Regions from separate parts of the Geodermatophilus sp. Leaf369 genome, predicted to be linked through region 2. Evidence: predicted binding sites of a transcription regulator. Region 2 holds the regulator's gene; the other holds the start of a gene.

Region 1 (4,316 bases), on a different contig from region 2:
GTCCGGGGTGGCCGCGAGCGCGGTGGCGCTGTCGATCACCACCGTGGTCTACGCCCCCTTCGCGCTGCCCCGGCTCGACCAGGTCGGCGCGGCGTCGGGGCGGGCGCTGCTCGCGGTCGCCGCGCTCGGGGTGGTGTGCACGGCCCTGGCCCTGGCGCTGTTCTTCGCCCTCATCCGGGAGGTCGGCCCGCAGCGGGCGTTGGTGATCACCTTCGTCAACCCGGCGGTCGCGGTGCTGCTGGGCGTGCTCCTGCTGGGGGAGCCGTTCACCCTCGGGATCGCCGTGGGGCTGCCGCTGGTGCTGGTGGGCTGCGTGCTCGCGACCCGGCGGACCCGCGTCACCGACCCGGTGGCCGCGGCCTGACCCGCCGTCAGGCGGCCCGGGACGCGGCGGCGTCCTCCCGTTCGGCGTCCTCCCGTTCGGCTCGCCGACGTCGGCGCAGGGCAGCGCGATTGCCCAGCACCGTGCCGACCACGTGCCGCAGGTCCATCCGCTCGCCGTTCGCCCGCCAGTAGGGCGGCAGGGGCACCGGTCCGGGTCCCGCCCGCTCCGGGGAGGCGTCGCCGTCCGTGGGCAGCCAGACCCCCGTGCCGTCCTGCAGGTGCGCCCGCAGACCGTCCGGGCCGCGTTCCACGGTGAGGTCGAGGTCGTGCACCAGCCCGTGGCACCGGTCGCACAGCAGGACGAGGTTCTCCACGTCGGTGCGGCCGCCGAGGAGCCACGGCACGACGTGGTGGGCGTGCAGCCGCTCGGGCCGGGTCTCCGCGCAGCCCGGCCGGGCACAGCCGCCGTCGCGCAGCAGCAGGGCCCGCCGTTGTGCACGGCTGGCGTACCTCCGGCGGCGTCCACAGGCCAGCACCTGCTCGCCCTCGACGAGGACGGTGGTGACCGCCGCGTCGCAGGCCAGGCGCCGCGCCTGGGCTGCGCTGAGCGAGGCGACCCCGTCGAGGGCCGCCTGCCCCGCGGCGAGGTCGGCGGCGAGCACCGCGGCGTCGACCCGCACCAGGACCTCCCGCGGGGCCGGGTCGCCGGGCCGGGTGTCGACCGTCGCGACCCCGGCCCGCAGCAGGTCGAGCAGGGCGTCGGTGCGGGCGACGGTCACCCGGGCGCGGCGGACCCGGTCGGCCTCCCGGGTGTTCTCGGACGACCTCTCCTGGCCGCGGGCGGCGACCCGGTCGCGCCGGGTCAGGACCTCGGCGCGGTTCTCCACCACGGCCACCACCTCGGCGGCGTCCTCGGCCGACAGGCGCAGCCGCAGGCTCACGCTGCCGTCGCCCTCGTCGTGCCAGTCGAAGCGCTGCTCCCACCGGCGTGGGGGAGCGTCCGGGTCGGCGCCCTCGGGCCACCACGCCGCCCACACCGCGGCAGCAGCCGCCCGGCCTGCCTCGTCGCCCTCGTCGTCGTCCCCGCCGGCCGCGATCGCGGCACCGCGGGCAGCGGACCGGGTCCGGTCGGCCTGGGCCCGGGCGGCGTCGGTGGTGGCCTCGTCGGCGCGGCGCCAGCCGGCCACCACCCGTTCCAGCTGGGCCGCGGTGCAGGTGGCGGCCACCTCGAGAAGCCCGGCCTCGGTGTCGGTGTCGGCCACCCGGGCGATGGCCCGGGCCTTGGCGTAGGAGATGCGTCCCGCGCTCAGCTCGCGGGCGGTGCCGGGCAGGCCGGGGAGCGCGCGGGCCGTGCGGACGTGGTCGCGCGCCGTGCCCGGGGCCATCCCGCACTGCCAGGACAGCCACTGCGCACACGAGGTCACCCCCGGTACCGCCCAGCCCTCGCGGCGGTCGAACTCGGCGACCAGCAGCAACCACGCCCCCGTCGCGGCCGAGATCGCCACCGCTCCGGCGCAGAGTCGGACCGCCAGCTCCGGCAGCGGGAGGGCGTCGTCGTCCGGCCGGTCGGTGGCGCAGTTCATCGCACGGACCGTGGCCGGGTCTGTCGTCGTGGACACGGGGACCCCTCTCGCTCGTCGAACACCTGATCGAAGAGTGGCACCGGGGTACGACAGAACCGGCGCGGGGTGTTTCCGCGGAAACACCCCGCCGAGGGTCAGGGCTGCTGCGGGGCGGCCCGGAGGGTGGCGGTGGCGAACTCGCGCATGCCGTCCTCGAAGGCGACGGCGGCCTGGTAGCCGAGCTCGACGCGGGCCCGTTCGGGGCTGGCGACGACGTGCCGCACGTCCCCGATCCGGTACTGCCCGGTGACCTGGGCGTCCGGCCCGCCGAACGCGGTGGCCAGCGCGCGGGCCATGTCCCCGACGGTGTGCGGCACCCCGCTGGCCACGTTGTACGTGCGCAACGTGGACTCCTCCGGCGGGTGCTCCAGGGACCGCAGGTTGGCCTGGGCGACATCGGTGACGTGCACGAAGTCGCGCATCTGGCCGCCGTCCTCGTAGACCTGCGGCGCCCGCCCGGACTCCAGCGACGACCGGAAGATCGACGCGACGCCGGCGTAGAAGGTGTCGCGCGGCATCCGCGGGCCGTAGACGTTGTGGTACCTCAGCCCGACCGCGGTGCCACCGGTGGAGCGCGCCCAGGCCGAGGCGAGGTGCTCCTGGGCGAGCTTGGTCGCGGCGTAGGTGTTGCGCGGGTCGGTGGGGGTCTCCTCGCCCACCTCGCCCCAGGCCAGCTGCTCCCCGCAGACCGGGCAGGGCGGGTCGAACCGTCCGGCGTCCAGGTCGGCCTTACGGCGCGGCGCAGCGGGGACGACGCCGTGCACCGCGCACTCGTAGCGGCCCTCGCCGTAGACCACCATCGAGCTGGCCATGACCAGCTGACCGACGTCGGCGCGGGCCATCCCGGCCAGCAGCACCGCCGTCCCCAGGTCGTTGATGCCGGCGTAGAGCGGCATGTCCTGCACGTCGATGCCCAGCCCGACCATCGCGGCCTGGTGGTTGACCGCGTCCACCCCGGCCAGCACCCGGTCGACGGTGCCGGGGTCGCGGACGTCCCCCACGACCAGTTCGACGCCGTCCAGTCCGGGTGGGCCGTCGGGGTAGGCGGGGTGGACGGCGGGCAGCAGGGCGTCGAGGACCCGCACCTCGTGTCCGGCCTCGAGGTGGGCGGCGACGACGTGCGAGCCGATGAACCCGGCCCCACCGGTGACGAGGATGCGCATGGGCGCCGACGCTAGCCTCGGCCCCGTGGAGCTGCAGCGGTGCGCCTGGGCCACGAGTGCGCCCGACTACGTCGCCTACCACGACGAGGAGTGGGGCGTCCCGGTCCGCGGGGACGACGCCCTGTTCGAGCGGGTGTGCCTGGAGGCGTTCCAGTCCGGGCTGTCCTGGATCACGATCCTGCGCAAGCGGCCGGCGTTCCGGGCCGCGTTCGCCGGCTTCTCCATCGACGCGGTGGCCGACTTCACCGACGCGGACGTCGAGCGGCTGATGGCCGACGCCGGGATCGTCCGCAACCGGGCCAAGATCGAGGCCGCCCGCCGCAACGCCCGCGCCGCCCAGCAGCTGCCCGAGGGGTTGTCGGCGCTGCTGTGGTCCTTCGCGCCGACCGGGGAGCGCCCCAACCCGGCCACCCTGGCCGACGTCCCGGCCGTCACCGCCGAGTCCACGGCCCTGGCCAAGGAGCTCAAGAAGCGCGGGTTCGCCTTCGTCGGCCCGACGACCGCCCACGCCCTCATGCAGGCCACCGGGATGGTCGACGACCACGTCGCGGACTGCTTCCGGGCGGGTGTCGCGCGTCTCGGTTGAGGGCTCATGTTGGTCTCATCCCGATCATGCGGGAGAATGGTCGGCAGCTCTGGTTCGCAGACGGAACGACAGCCACACCGCACCCAGCACGGGGCTGCGGGTGGCCGGTGAAGGAGGCACGCATGGCGGCCATGAAGCCGCGTACGGGTGAAGGTCCCCTCGAGGTCACCAAGGAGGGTCGCGGCCTGGTCATGCGCGTTCCGCTCGAAGGTGGCGGACGGCTCGTCGTCGAGCTCTCCGCCGACGAGGCAGCGGCGCTCTCCGAGGCACTCCAGGGCGCGATCAGCTGACCAGCACGACTCAGACGGCCCCGGCCGCCGGCCCCGCGCCGGCGACCGGGGCCGCTGCGTGTCCCGGGGTCGACGTCGTCGCGGCCCTGCCCCTGCTCACCGACACCGACGTGCTCGTCGTCCCGGTGGGCGCCCGTGGAGCACTGCCGTCCTGGCTGGTCGACGCGGCCGACCCCGTCGTGGACCCCGGGTGGCTGGCCGGCGCGCTGGCCGACACCGGCAACGGCGGCCGGCCCGGGGGCATCACCAACCTGCCGGTGCCCGGACGCCGCCCCCGCTCGGTGGTGGCCGTCGGCATCGGTGACGGCACCCCCGCCGAGGTGCGCACCTG
Region 2 (4,316 bases):
CGCGGGCGACCTTGAGGCCCTTGCGGTCGGTGGACTTCGCGGTCCTCTTGCGGCCGGACGAGATGCGGTCGGTGGTCTCGGTCAAGACGTGCTCCCCTGGCGTGGCGTGGCTGTGGTGAGGCGGTGGTGAGGCGGTGGTCGTGGCTCTGGTGGCGCTCTAGTGCGGTGGTGCGTCGGTCCCGTTCTAGCCGGGGGGTCCGACAGTCCGGGCGGTGTCGCCCGGGGCGGGGTCGTCGTCGGCAGCGGGACCGGAGCCGAGTCCGATCCGCTTCAACTCGCTGATCTCCTTCTCGAAGTCGGCGACCGACGTGAAGGAGCGGTAGACGCTGGCGAACCGGAGGTAGGCGACCTCGTCGAGGTAGCGGAGCGGGGCCAGGATGGCCAGCCCCACCTCGTTGCTGGGCACCTCGGCCGACCCGGTGGCGCGCACGGCGTCCTCCACCTTCGCGGCGAGGACCGCGAGCTGCCCCTCGTCGACCGGTCGCCCCTGGCACGCCCGGCGGACACCGGCGATCACCTTGCTGCGGTCGAAGGGCTCGCTGACCCCGCTGCGCTTGATGACCGCGAGCACCGGCTCCTCGACGGTCGTGAAGCGCCGGCCGCAGACCGGGCAGGACCGACGGCGGCGCGTCGTCGCGCCCTCGTCGGCCTCCCGGGAGTCGACGACCCGGCTGTCGGGGCTGTGGCAGAACGGGCAGCGCACCGGGGGTCTCCTCTCGGGTGTCGTGGACTCCCACGACGGCCGCCCTGTGCACGCTCCCGGGGACATCCGGTGGATGTCGGGGGGAGAACCTGTGGACGGGCCTGTGGATGGAAGAACATCTGTGTAACTACTAGATGTTGTGGTGAGAGTAGCCCCGCACCCCTACAGATACGCAACCCCTCCCGGGCGTGTCCTCTTCCCCGACTCCGTCGCGCCTTCGGTGGCACCCCGGGACGCCGGTCCTGCCCCACGCGCACCAGCCCGTGCACAGCTCCTGCCAGCACCGATGCCGCCCGGTCGGCACAACCGACCGACGCAGGCCCGCTGCCGCGTACCGCACCCGGACGCGACGGAGCCGGCCCACCCGGGACGGTCGTCCACCGGGGGCCGGCTCGATCCCGGGAGGCGCGAGGTCCCGGAGTGGCGTCAGGGCTCAGGGGACCTGCAGCACCTGGCCGGGCACGAGGGTCACGCCGTCCAGGTCGTTCAGCGACCGCAGTGCGTCGACGACCCCACGGGGGTCGGCGTCGGGGGCGATGGTGCCGGCGATGGACCACAGGGTGTCGCCCGGGGCGACCACGACACTGCTCTCCCCCGCCAGGGCCAGCCCACCACCGGCGGGCTGCCCGCCGAACACCACGGGGCCGGCGAGGGCCGCCAGGCCCAGCCCCCCGGCCACGACCAGCCCCAGCACGGCCCGACGACCACGCCGGGTCAACCGCAGCGGGGCCGGCCGATCAGCCACCGGGGGTCGACCGGCGACGGCGGGGCGACGCAACGGCACCACGTCGGCCCACTGCTCCGGCACCGGCTCCCGCACCGTCACGGTCGGGTCCTGGACCAGGCGGAGCACGGGCCCGACGGGCTCGACGACGCGGCGCGCGGCGACGCCGGCCTGCAGGGCGCGACCGGCCGGGTGGTTGCCGCGGACGGTCGGGGTGGTGCTCGAGGTGTTCGCCGTGGTGGCCATCGTGGTCGCTCCTGTCGCTCGCTCCGACGCCCGGGAAGGGATCGAACGGTTGTTCGATCGAACGTCTGTGCGGATGTCTACCCGAGGGGTCCGACAAAATCGAGGCGACACGGCGTGTCGTTCGAACACCTGTTTGAACGGAGCGGTTCGAGGCGTTACCGTCCGTGTTGATCACGACGGTCACCGTCGGCTGCGCGCCCTCCCCCGGGGGACGCCCGTCCGGCGGGCGTCCGACCGTCGGCACCGGACGAGCTGCGGGCACGCAGTCGGAGGAGGACACGTGGCGGTCGAGGGCGACACACCGGACGGCACGGGCGCCGTGAAGGCCCCCGCGGCGCGGAAGAAGACGTCCACCCGACGGGCCGCGGCGACCGCGGGGGCCGAGGCCACCCCCGGGGACGCCACCGTGCGCGAGTTCCCGGAGCGGGGCGAGGCCGGCGACGGTCTCACCCAGCGCCAGCGTCGGGTCCTGGAGGTCATCCGCGACTCGATCGACCGGCGCGGCTACCCGCCGAGCGTGCGGGAGATCGGCGAGGCCGTCGGGCTGTCCTCGGCCTCCTCGGTCGCCCACCAGCTCTCCGTGCTGCAGAAGAAGGGGTGGCTGCGCCGCGACCCCAACCGGCCCCGGGCCCTGGACGTCCGACTGCCCGGCGACCACCCGATGGCCGACGCGAGCGGTTCGGCGCTGGCCGGGTCCGGTGCCGCCAGCGGCGTCGACGACCCGCAGGCGCCGGTCCCCACCTACGTCCCCGTCGTCGGTCGGATCGCCGCCGGTGGACCGGTCCTCGCCGAGCAGGCCGTCGAGGACGTCTTCCCGCTCCCCCGCGAGCTGGTCGGCGAGGGCACGCTGTTCATGCTCAAGGTGACCGGTGAGTCGATGGTCGACGCGGCGATCTGCGACGGCGACTGGGTCGTCGTCCGGCAGCAGGCGAGCGCGGAGAACGGCGAGATCGTCGCGGCGATGATCGACGGTGAGGCCACCGTGAAGACCTACAAGCGGCGCGACGGGCACGTGTGGCTGCTGCCGCACAACCCGGCCTTCGAGCCCATCCCGGGTGACGACGCGACCGTGCTGGGCCGCGTGGTCACGGTCCTGCGCCGGCTCTGAGTCGACGGCCGGGTCCCGCCGCGGCGGGACCCGGCCCCGGGGAGGTCAGTGCCGGCGGCGGAGCTTGCCGGACGCCCAGACCAGCACGCCGGCAGCCAGCGCGGCGATCACCCCGGCCGTCCACGGCGAGAGACCACCGGAGGCGGTGCCCGGCTCGACAGCGGTCGCGGCGTCGGCCGGGCCGACCGCCGCAGCCGGGGACAGCGCACCGGTCGAGGGCAGCACGGTGACGGCCGCGGGCAGACCCTCGCCCGAGACCACCAGGCTGCGGGCATCGGCAGCGAAGGCGACCGCCTCGCCCTGGGGCGACTCGGGCAGGGCGACCCGGGCCGGGGCACCGGCCAGCGCGCCGGGGACGTCGGAGCCGACGAGCGGCCAGACGTAGGCGTCGGTGTAGGTGCGCAGCGCGATGAGCGCGCCGTCCTGGCTCACCGCGCCGCCGGTCACCAGCAGCTGCCCGGCCCGGCCCACCGGGCCACCGGGGGTGCCCGTCAGGGACAGCGCCAGCTCGGCGACCCGCTCCATGGGCACGGTCGCGGCGGGGTCGAGGGCGGCGGTCGGTCGGTAGACCCCGCTGACCCCCAGCACCTCCTTGGTGACCAGGTAGGGCGTGCCGTCGGGGGCCAGCAGCAGGGCCTCGGCGTCGTGGGGACCGTCGGGGTAGGTCAGTCGGTGCACCTGCGCGGTGCCGTCCGGGCGCAGCGCGATCAGCGCGACGGTCTCGCGGGACAGCCGGTTGTCCCCGGTGTCGGCGAACCAGACGGTGCCGTCGGCCGCCAGCGCCATGTCCTCGGGGTCGTAGGGGTCCACCGCGGCGGTCCGCTCACCGACCACGGCGCAGGAGGCGTCCAGCAGGTGGACCGTCACGGCGTCCCCGCCGTCGTTCATCACCAGCGTGGTGTCCCCGGACACCGCCATCCCGGAGATCTCCGGGAGTCGGGCGTCGGTCACCGAGCAGGGGGTGGCGGGCTCGCCGAAGGGGGCGAGGACCTCCTCGGCCGCGGCGGTGACGACGGCGGCCGACCCGGTCTGGGCCGCGGACAGGAAGGAGCCCGGCAGGAACGGCCCGGCGACGACGCCGATCCCCAGGACGGTCGCCACGAGGGCCCGCGGGCATCGCCCGGCGGGCTCAGGCAGTCGACCGACCGGCTCTGGCACGCACGAAGCGTGACATCACGACTGCGTCGAGTGCGTGCACCACGCCCAGCAGGACGAGTCCCACAGCAGCGCCGACGACCGCGTCGGTGACCCAGTGGAAGTCCAGGGCCACCATGGCCACTCCCGTCACGAGCGGGCCGAACACGCTGAGCACCCACAGGGCGCGCTGCACCTGCGCCGGCAGCCCGAACTCCACGGCCTGCCACCGCGCCACGCCCCACATCAGCACGGCGTTGGCGACGTGCCCGGAGGGGTAGGAGGCGCCGTCCCGGTGGAAGAACGAGCCCGGGTAGGCCGGCGCCGTCCGGCCGGTGCCGTACTTGAAGGCGTAGACGACCGCGGTCAGCAGCGCCAGGGCGACCAGCACCCGCAGCACC

What was found. Region 2 encodes LexA, which represses DNA repair genes until DNA is damaged. Its sites were predicted from a motif close to TCGAACANNTGTTCGA; they were not measured.
Region 1: the regulator LexA is predicted to act here: its motif matches at 1,962-1,977, upstream of ASG36_RS04320 (HNH endonuclease signature motif containing protein).

What each region holds. Positions count from the first base shown of each region.
Region 1 is NZ_LMQA01000001.1:866,193-870,508, reverse strand. Features, by position in the region: gene ASG36_RS04325 (DMT family transporter) at 1-364, shown strand, start outside; gene ASG36_RS04320 (HNH endonuclease signature motif containing protein) at 372-1,907, opposite strand; gene ASG36_RS04315 (NAD(P)-dependent oxidoreductase) at 2,042-3,109, opposite strand; gene ASG36_RS04310 (DNA-3-methyladenine glycosylase I) at 3,135-3,695, shown strand; gene ASG36_RS21370 (DUF3117 domain-containing protein) at 3,818-3,985, shown strand; gene ASG36_RS04305 (M17 family metallopeptidase) at 4,096-4,316, shown strand, end outside.
Region 2 is NZ_LMQA01000007.1:53,611-57,926, reverse strand. Features, by position in the region: gene ASG36_RS21255 (vitamin B12-dependent ribonucleotide reductase) at 1-85, opposite strand, end outside; gene nrdR (transcriptional regulator NrdR) at 185-703, opposite strand; gene ASG36_RS22465 (LysM peptidoglycan-binding domain-containing protein) at 1,137-1,673, opposite strand; gene lexA (transcriptional repressor LexA) at 2,080-2,781, shown strand; gene ASG36_RS21235 (hypothetical protein) at 2,827-3,882, opposite strand; gene ASG36_RS21230 (phosphatase PAP2 family protein) at 3,911-4,316, opposite strand, start outside.